Regions from separate parts of the Paenibacillus chungangensis genome, predicted to be linked through region 2. Evidence: predicted binding sites of a transcription regulator. Region 2 holds the regulator's gene; the other holds the start of a gene.

Region 1 (4,391 bases), on a different contig from region 2:
CAGCGTTTCGTCGCAATAGATCCGTGCGGGTCTCTCCCGGCTTCTGCGCTGCTCCGGCGGTAATGACGATAATATCTGCTCCTGCACAATCCTCGTAAGTTCCTGCCCATACGGTAGATCCGTCGAGGAATGGCATGCCGTGGTTCATGTCGAGTGCGTCTCCCGCCGCCTTATTGTAATTACTGTCGATAAGCACCAGCTCATCCATCCGGTTCCGCAGCAGCAATGTATAAGCTGTTGTTGCGCCCACAGCGCCCGTCCCGATCACGACTACTTTTGTTTTCTTCATAGTGATAAGCCCCTGTCTCCTTCTGTCTGATAAGTTTCTCGATTAGGTTTTCTCACTTGTTCAGGAATGGTTTGTTCACGAAGTAATACATCCATCCCATCAGCACGCTTCCGCCAATAAGATTACCGAACGTGACGGGGATCAAATTAAGGAGAGCCCCTTCCAACGTAACGATGTCGGTATCTTGTACGACCATTGCAATTGCAAATGTACACATATTGGCAATACTATGCTCGTAGCCAGAGATGAAAAAGCAAAAGACAAAAAGCATCATGGCGAACATTTTAGCCCCGTCAGTCTTCATCCACATCGGAATAAAGAAAGCGAGACAGACGAGCCAATTACATAATATGGCTCGAAAAAATAGCTGCATACCAGGTGTGCTCACCTTCTTGTCGGCGACTTCCAGCAGGAAGCCGTTCACATAGTCGCTGTCAAACAGTCCGGTTGACCAGATCAGGAAAGCAAATACGGCTGCTCCAAGCACATTGCCGGAATAGCTGGTTATCCAAAGCTTAATGGTGTCCATCCATCTCATCTTCTTGCGCAACGCGGCGTAGCTGTAGTAGAACGTATTGCCAGTGAACAGGTCTCCGCCTCCATAGCTAATCAGAATAATCGCCGTCCCGAAGGTTAAGGCTGCTATCGGATAGGTAAGCGGAGAATGCTCTATATAGAAGTAACTCCCGGTCTTGAAAGCTACAATGACCCCGAAGCCGATGAACATGCTCGCCAGCATGGATCTGGCTAAAGATATGATGATACTCTGCTTGAATATTTTTAGCTTCTTCAATGCCAATTGCTCGACTTGTTGTAGCGGTTCGGCCTCCATCGCTCTACCCCCTCATAACTTCTAGGTTATTCTGTCGTATGCAAAGGATAGCATCACAGGAGGGAGGGAGATGTGATTAATGTCACTATATGTGAACAAGAGCCACCCTTCCAGGATTATGGAAGGATGGCTCTTGTCCCTATTAGTCAATACGCTCGATCACCTTATCGATCAAGCCGTATTCATTCGCCTCAGCGGCGCTCATGAAGTAATCGCGGTCGGTATCTTGCTCGATACGGCTAAGCGGCTGTCCGGTGCGCTCTGCCAAGATGTTGTTCAACTTGTCCCGCATCTTGAGGATGCGGCGCGCGCGAATCTCAATGTCGCTGGCCTGCCCTTCGGCTCCGCCAAGCGGCTGGTGAATCATGACCTCACTGTTCGGGAGGGCGTAACGCTTGCCCTTGGCGCCTGCCGACAACAGGAACGCGCCCATGGATGCGGCCATGCCCACGCAGATGGTGGATACGTCAGGCTTAATATACTGCATTGTATCGTAAATGGCCATCCCTGCCGTAATGGAACCGCCTGGGCTGTTAATGTATAACGAAATATCCTTATCGGGATCTTCCGCTGTCAGGAACAGCATCTGTGCAATAATGGAATTCGCTACGACATCGTTAACACCCGATCCCAGAATAATGATGCGATCCTTCAACAAGCGAGAGTAAATATCGTAGGAGCGTTCACCGCGATTGCTTTGCTCGATTACCATTGGAACAAAATTCATAGCCAACCAATCCTCCTTCGAAAGTATGTTCTCTGTATATCTTAATGTATTCCTATAATAACGGATAAAAAAACAAAAGTCAAAGAAAGTCAAACATGTCTTCCAGTAAAGGGATGGGCGGTGATAACATGAAAAAAAGCTGCCCAGCGACAAAAGGTCGCATGGCAGCTTATGTATCCTTTATAGTGGCGCGCCCGCTAGGAATCGAACCTAGATCTCAGGCTCCGGAGGCCTACGTCATATCCATTGGACCACGGGCGCAAAAACAGTAGCAAAATTGATTATATGATATTCTGGTTCCGAACGCAAGAGCCATTCCTGAATAAATATTTTGTGAATTTATCGAGTAATCGTTTTCATCATGACTCCAGCACTTGCAGAACGTCAGATTATTCGGTAATATAATGGTGGGACTTAAAAAGGATCGGCGGGACGTTACGCGTCCAGGTGTGGCGAGAGTCCCCATATTTCGATAAGAGTCTCTGGCTTTGATTGATGGAGAGAAGGAGAGCGAATGCATCAGCTCATTGAATTGCAGCAGCAGCTTGTGCCGGATCTTCTCTATACGATGAGGAAGAGATATGCCATTCTGCATCAGGTCATGCTATCCGATACCATTGGCCGACGGACGCTTGCTACCGAGATGGCGATGACGGAGAGAGTGCTGCGTGCTGAGATCGACTTTCTGAAGGAGCAGGGGCTGCTGGACATTCATTCAGCCGGGATGCGGATCAGCGAAGCGGGCAAGGAGCTTCTGGAACAGCTTGAACCGCTCTACAAATCGTTATTCGGCTTGTCTTCCCTGGAGAAGGAGCTTCAGAATGCCTTCGGCTTATCGCGCGTTATTGTCGTAGCAGGCGACTCGGATCACTCGCTGCAGACGAAGCGGGAATTGGGGAGAGCGGCCTGCCAAGTGCTGCGGGAGACGGTAAGGCAAGGGGACGTTGTGGCGGTAACAGGCGGCACGACGATTGCTCAGGTTGCCAATCAACTCGTATTGTCGGCATCGGCTAAGGATGTGTGGTTCGTGCCTGCGCGTGGCGGCCTTGGTGAGAGCTTGGATTACCAAGCGAATACGCTCGCTTCGACGATGGCGAAGCGCACGGGTGGACATTATCGACTACTGCATGTGCCTGACTTCCTTGGCGAGGAGGCTTACTCGTCGATTATGGGCGAACCGAACATACGTGAGATTGTGGATGTCATCCGAAGCTCACGCATAGTCGTTCACGGAATCGGCGATGCCAAGGTGATGGCCAGGCGCAGACGATTGAAGGAGACCGATGTGGCGGCAATGACCGAGGAAGGCGCACTGGCAGAGGCATTTGGCTACTATTTCGATCAGAATGGCGCTGTTGTGCACAAAATGCAGACGGTAGGGTTACGACTAGAGGATATTGTGAACACTGAAGTTGTTATCGGCGTGGCCGGAGGCAAGAGTAAGGCAGATGCCATTGCGTCCATTATGCGCTTCGGGCACAACGATGTACTCATCACCGACGAGGCTGCAGCTACCGCCATAGTAGAGATGTCTGAGGATGAGAACTAGCTAGACAGGCATCATGACAATGCTTGCATACGGCGAGAGTCTGTGTGCGCATTGTCTTGAAATATATATTGCATTATATAAAAGCAAAGCTTAGGAGGAACTAGAAATGGTTAAAGTTGGTATTAATGGTTTTGGTCGCATTGGCCGTAACGTGTTCCGCGCTTCCCTGAACAACCCTAATGTTGAGGTAGTAGCGGTTAACGATCTGACAGACGTGAAGACACTGGCTCATCTTCTGAAATATGACACAACGCACGGCAAGTTGAATGTTAGCGTTGAAGCGAAGGAAGGCGCATTGATCGTTGACGGTCGCGAAATCAAAGTGTTCGCGGAGCGCAATCCTGCTGATCTGCCTTGGTCATCTGTAGGCGCTGAAATCGTAGTAGAGTCGACGGGTATCTTCACTGCGAAGGACAAAGCTGAGCTTCACCTGCAAGGCGGCGCTAAGAAGGTTATCATCTCCGCTCCTGCAACGAACGAAGACATTACCATCGTCATGGGTGTTAACGAAGACCAATACGACCCTGCGGCACATACCATTGTTTCCAACGCATCGTGTACGACGAACTGTCTTGCTCCATTCGCGAAAGTCCTGAATGACAAGTTCGGTATCGTGAAAGGCATGATGACGACTATTCACTCCTATACGAACGACCAAAGCGTACTGGATCTGCCGCACAAGGATCTTCGTCGCGCTCGCGCAGCTGCCGAGAACATCATTCCTTCCACGACTGGCGCAGCGAAAGCAGTATCCCTTGTTCTGCCTGAGCTGAAGGGCAAGCTGAACGGTATGGCTATGCGTGTTCCTACCGCTAACGTATCTGTGACTGACCTTGTGGCTGAGCTGAAGGTTGACGTAACGGTTGACGAAGTGAACGGCGCTCTGAAAGCTGCTGCCGAGGGTCCGCTCAAAGGCATCATGAACTACAATGAAGAGCCGCTTGTATCCAGCGACTACAATACAGATCCTGCTTCCTCCACAATCGACGGTCTG
Region 2 (4,391 bases):
AACTTATAACCACCTTGTTATAGACGAGGCTCATCATGTAGAAGAAGTGGCGGGTAAGCATCTGGGAACGCTCGTGAACTATTTCACGCTTATTAGTACATTAACTCGCTTGCAGAAGGATGCCCGTTCAGGGATTTTACATACGCTTCGGCATAAGTTGAGAGAAGATGGAGATGACCACGCAGAAGCTTGGGTAGAAACGATTGACGACTGCCTGCCCAAGCTGGGCGAATTGAAGGAGCAATGGGACAAGCTGTTCGAATTGTTGTTCAGCGATATTGCTTCTGTCCAGGCCGAAGGCGACGGTACGCTTGTGAAGCGATTAATTCCAGGAGAGACATCGGAACATTGGCAGGAAGCGGTCGGAGTTGAAGGGAATATTCATGTCGAGCTTGCACGGTTAATCAAGACGTTTGAAAAGCTTATTAGCGATGTGAAGGAACGAAGCGAAGAACAGAGTGTGCAAGGCGTATTGACGGACCTGAACGGCTGCCTGCGTGACTTGAGCAGACTGAAGGACGAATTACGCACGATGACGAAGCTGGAACAGGTGGATTTCGTGTTCTGGATTGAAGGCAATAGCGCTTACCGTCACCGCTCCGTTCAATTGTACGCGGCGCCGATCGATGTCAGCCGCAAGCTGCAGCAGTATTTTTTCGATGCGAAGGAAAGCATAGTGCTGACTTCGGCGACGCTGACGGTCAAGAAGACATTTCAATATGCGGAAGAACAGCTTGGACTTGCAGGCTACGAAGAGAAGGGCAAGCTTCGTGCAGTTCAGCTGCCGTCACCGTTCCAATACCGCGAGCAGGCCCTGGTTATCGTTCCCAGAGACTTTCCGGTACTGAAAGGAGCTTCCTACAACGACGACTATGTGAATAGGCTTGTGCAATCATTAAGGGATGTGGCGAGCGGAACAAGGGGGAGAATGCTGGTATTATTCACATCTTACCGGATGCTGCGAGGCGTATACGATCCTCTTAAGGAATCGCTTGCCGAAGCAGGCATCAATGTGTTGGGACAAGGCATTGACAGCAGCAACCGATCGAAGCTGACAAGACGATTCCTTCAGCAACCGGAATCTGTCCTCCTTGGCACGAGCAGCTTCTGGGAAGGGGTGGACATTCCTGGTGAATCCTTGATCTGTCTAGCTATTGTCAGGCTGCCCTTCCAGCCGCCAAGCCATCCTGTACTGGAAGCGAAAGCGGAGTTACTGCAGCGGAGGAACCAGAACCCCTTCATGAAGCTGTCCATTCCTGGAGCCGTCATCAAGTTCAAGCAAGGATTCGGTCGATTGGTCCGTTCCTCGCAAGACAAGGGGATTGTTATTATATACGACACAAGAGTAATCGAAACATTCTACGGCAAGCACTTCCTGTATTCCTTGCCCGGCCCAAAAATCGAGACGATGCATGTGGATCAGATCGTTCCCAGAATGAAAGAGTGGCTGTCAGACCGGACTGTTGCAGCCGATGACCAAGCAAAGATCGTGCCAGCGATAGAGGAGGAATAGCGGCAATGAAGCAAACCAAAATATCGGAAGCGGTAGTGAAACGGCTTCCGTTGTACTTACAGGTGTTAAACGAGCTTCATGCACGTGAGGTGCAGACGGTGTCCTCTCAGGAGCTGGGAGTGAAGCTTGATTTGAATCCTGCTCAGATTCGTAAAGATTTGGCTTACTTCGGAGAGTTCGGCAGGAAGGGCGTCGGCTATGATGTCGTGTATCTGATCGAGAAAATTCGTCAAATATTAAAGGTGAACCAAACGATTAAGGTCGCGTTGATCGGCGCAGGCAATCTTGGTCTGGCGCTCTGCAACTACAATAAATATTCCAAAGACAATATGCAGATTACCGCTGTGTTCGACAATCACCCCGAGAAGGTAGGAAGCAGTATCGGCCATTTGACCGTACAGCCGATGAGCAAGCTTGCTGAATCCATCAAGGAGCACAATATTCGAGTCGGCATTATAACAGTACCCGCTCATGAAGCGCAAAACGTAGCGAATGAGCTGACAAATGCGGGTATTGAAGGCATACTAAATTTCGCGCCGGCTATTCTTCGGGTCCCGGAAGAAATTCGCATTCACTATGCGGACTTCACGAAGGAATTATTGAGCCTGGCTTACTACTTGAATCATGAAGGAGATGAAAACGATGAGTCAGCTATGGATACAGAATAGCCTGTTCGTTACAATGGATGATGCCTTGCCCGTCGTAAAAAGGGGTCACATGCTCGTATCGGACGATCGCATCGCTTATATCGGCGAAGAGGAGCCGCAGCCGCAATGGCTGCAATCCGATGTGAAGAAGTTCGATGGAAGCCGCCATGCCATTATGCCTGGCCTCATTAATACGCACGGCCATTCACCGATGACGCTATTGCGCGGTTATTCGGACGATGAAGCGCTGCAAGTGTGGCTGGAACAAAAAATGTGGCCGATGGAAGCGCGTTACAGAAGTGAAGACACGCGTGTCGGAAGCGGTCTTGCGATTGCGGAGATGCTGCTCAGCGGCACAACGACGTTCGTCGATATGTACGACCGGATGGAGCAGGTAGCGCTTATGACAGAACAGGCCGGCATGCGCGGTGTGCTGATGCGCGGAGTCATCGGCCTGTGCTCTGAGGAAGAGCAGCGCGCTAAGCTGAAGGACTCTGTCCAATTCGCGAAAGACTGGAACGGGGCAGCGGGGGGCCGCATCACGACGATGCTGTCGCCGCATGCGCCATACACGTGTCCTCCAGCGTTCATTGAGCAATTCGTACAGGCAGCACATGATTACAATCTGCCGCTGCACACCCATATGTCAGAGACGACCGCGGAAGTGGAGCAGAATGTTCGTGATTACGGGAGCAGGCCGGTGAAGCATCTGGATTCGCTTGGCTTCTTCTCGCGTCCGGCGCTTCTTGCCCATGCCGTACATCTGAACGATGAGGAGATCGCGTTGCTCGCAGAGAGAGGCGCCTCAATATCCCATAATCCTGTAAGCAATCTGAAGCTGGCAAGCGGCATTGCCAGAGTGACGGATCTGATGAAGGCCGGCGTGAAGGTGTCTCTCGGCACCGATAGCGTCGCAAGCAACAATAACCTGGATCTGTTCCAGGAGATCGCTATGGCGGCCCTGCTTCATAAGGGAGTGACTAACGATCCTACTGCCGTTCCTGCCATGGAAGCTCTGAAGCTTGGAACAGTATATGGCGCGAGGGCGCTGTGGCGCGAAGATATCGGCGTGCTTAGGGAAGGGATGAAGGCGGACTTCATCGCTCTTGACATCGATCAGCCTCACTACTATCCGCTGACGGATATCGTGTCCCATCTGGTGTATGCGGGTAGCGGACGCGATGTGACCGATGTGTGGGTAGACGGCAAGCAGGTGGTTGCCGGAGGGAAATGCCTGTTCCTGGACGAGGAGAAGCTGCGACGCGATGCGCAGGCCAGCTTCGAGCGGTTGCTGCAAGCAACATGAGGGTGATTGACAGGAAGTCACCGCCGCTGATGAATAAGAAGCGATGGCTGGTATTGATTACAGCTTGCCTGTTGACATTGGCTGTATGGGGCGTATTCTATTATCGCAGCGTTCAAATGCCGAATTGGACCGAATCGCAGGAAGTGAGGCAAGCTGTGACGGAAACGGCAGGCCTTGTGCGAATCGAATCATTGACCAAGCATATCTGGGACGAGGTAACCTGGGTTGCGCAAGGGTCGGACGCTTCTGGACAGCCCGTGATTGTATTTCTGCAGAACGGTGAAGTCGTCTTCCGGACGGAAGAAGGGAATACAATGACGAAGGAAGATATGCTGCAATTATTCGATAGAGAGCACGCGGATGCGAAGCTAGTGGCCATTCAGCCAGGATGGTTTCGGGATCAGCCTGCTTGGGAAATGCAATATAAGCAGCAAGGGAGTAACGGTTTTTTTTATCACTTTTATTCCCTTCGAAACGGAGAAGAGTTGAATCATTTTTTCATAGCGACTCACTAGACAGGAAGCGGAGCGATTATGCTCCGCTTCCTGTTTTTACACCCACTTGATCCCCTCAAGATATGATATACTTTGATATATCAAGATTGTATATATGATAATCTATCTACTACAACATCTGGAGGGGAAAACCTTGCAAAAACCGCGTTTGATACCTGTAGTGCTGACAGCGGCTGCTACTGCAGTTCTCCTGTTCGGCGGATGGGGAATATATAAGCAATTAGCGGTATCTGCTCCCTTGCATGATATGCTGCATGAAGTGAATGGCATTGCTTATGCAGCGGAACCCGTCATTGACAAGGATAAGGTAGCCGTAACTGTGCAATTGTCGGAAGACGCAAGCTTGCGGGAAGTGTACGGGGATATCGCTCGCGAAGTGAAAGATATCGCAGGAGACAAGCAGCTTGAGG

Evidence for each region. Region 2 encodes Rex, which represses fermentation and respiration genes when NADH is low (regulators of the CRP and FNR family bind a similar motif). Its sites were predicted from a motif close to TTGTGAAATATTTCACAA; they were not measured.
Region 1: ACFQ2I_RS00905 (formate/nitrite transporter family protein) is a predicted target of Rex. The motif match lies at 1,192-1,209, and genes of this name have one in related genera.

What each region holds. Positions count from the first base shown of each region.
Region 1 covers NZ_JBHTJZ010000004.1:23,191-27,581, forward strand. The annotation lists gene ACFQ2I_RS00900 (L-lactate dehydrogenase) at 1-289, opposite strand, end outside; gene ACFQ2I_RS00905 (formate/nitrite transporter family protein) at 342-1,121, opposite strand; gene clpP (ATP-dependent Clp endopeptidase proteolytic subunit ClpP) at 1,264-1,848, opposite strand; tRNA gene ACFQ2I_RS00915 (tRNA-Arg) at 2,035-2,109, opposite strand; gene ACFQ2I_RS00920 (sugar-binding transcriptional regulator) at 2,363-3,397, shown strand; gene gap (type I glyceraldehyde-3-phosphate dehydrogenase) at 3,504-4,391, shown strand, end outside.
Region 2 covers NZ_JBHTJZ010000005.1:649,665-654,055, forward strand. The annotation lists gene dinG (ATP-dependent DNA helicase DinG) at 1-1,513, shown strand, start outside; gene ACFQ2I_RS05570 (redox-sensing transcriptional repressor Rex) at 1,519-2,181, shown strand; gene ACFQ2I_RS05575 (amidohydrolase) at 2,156-3,466, shown strand; gene ACFQ2I_RS05580 (hypothetical protein) at 3,496-3,981, shown strand; gene ACFQ2I_RS05585 (hypothetical protein) at 4,115-4,391, shown strand, end outside.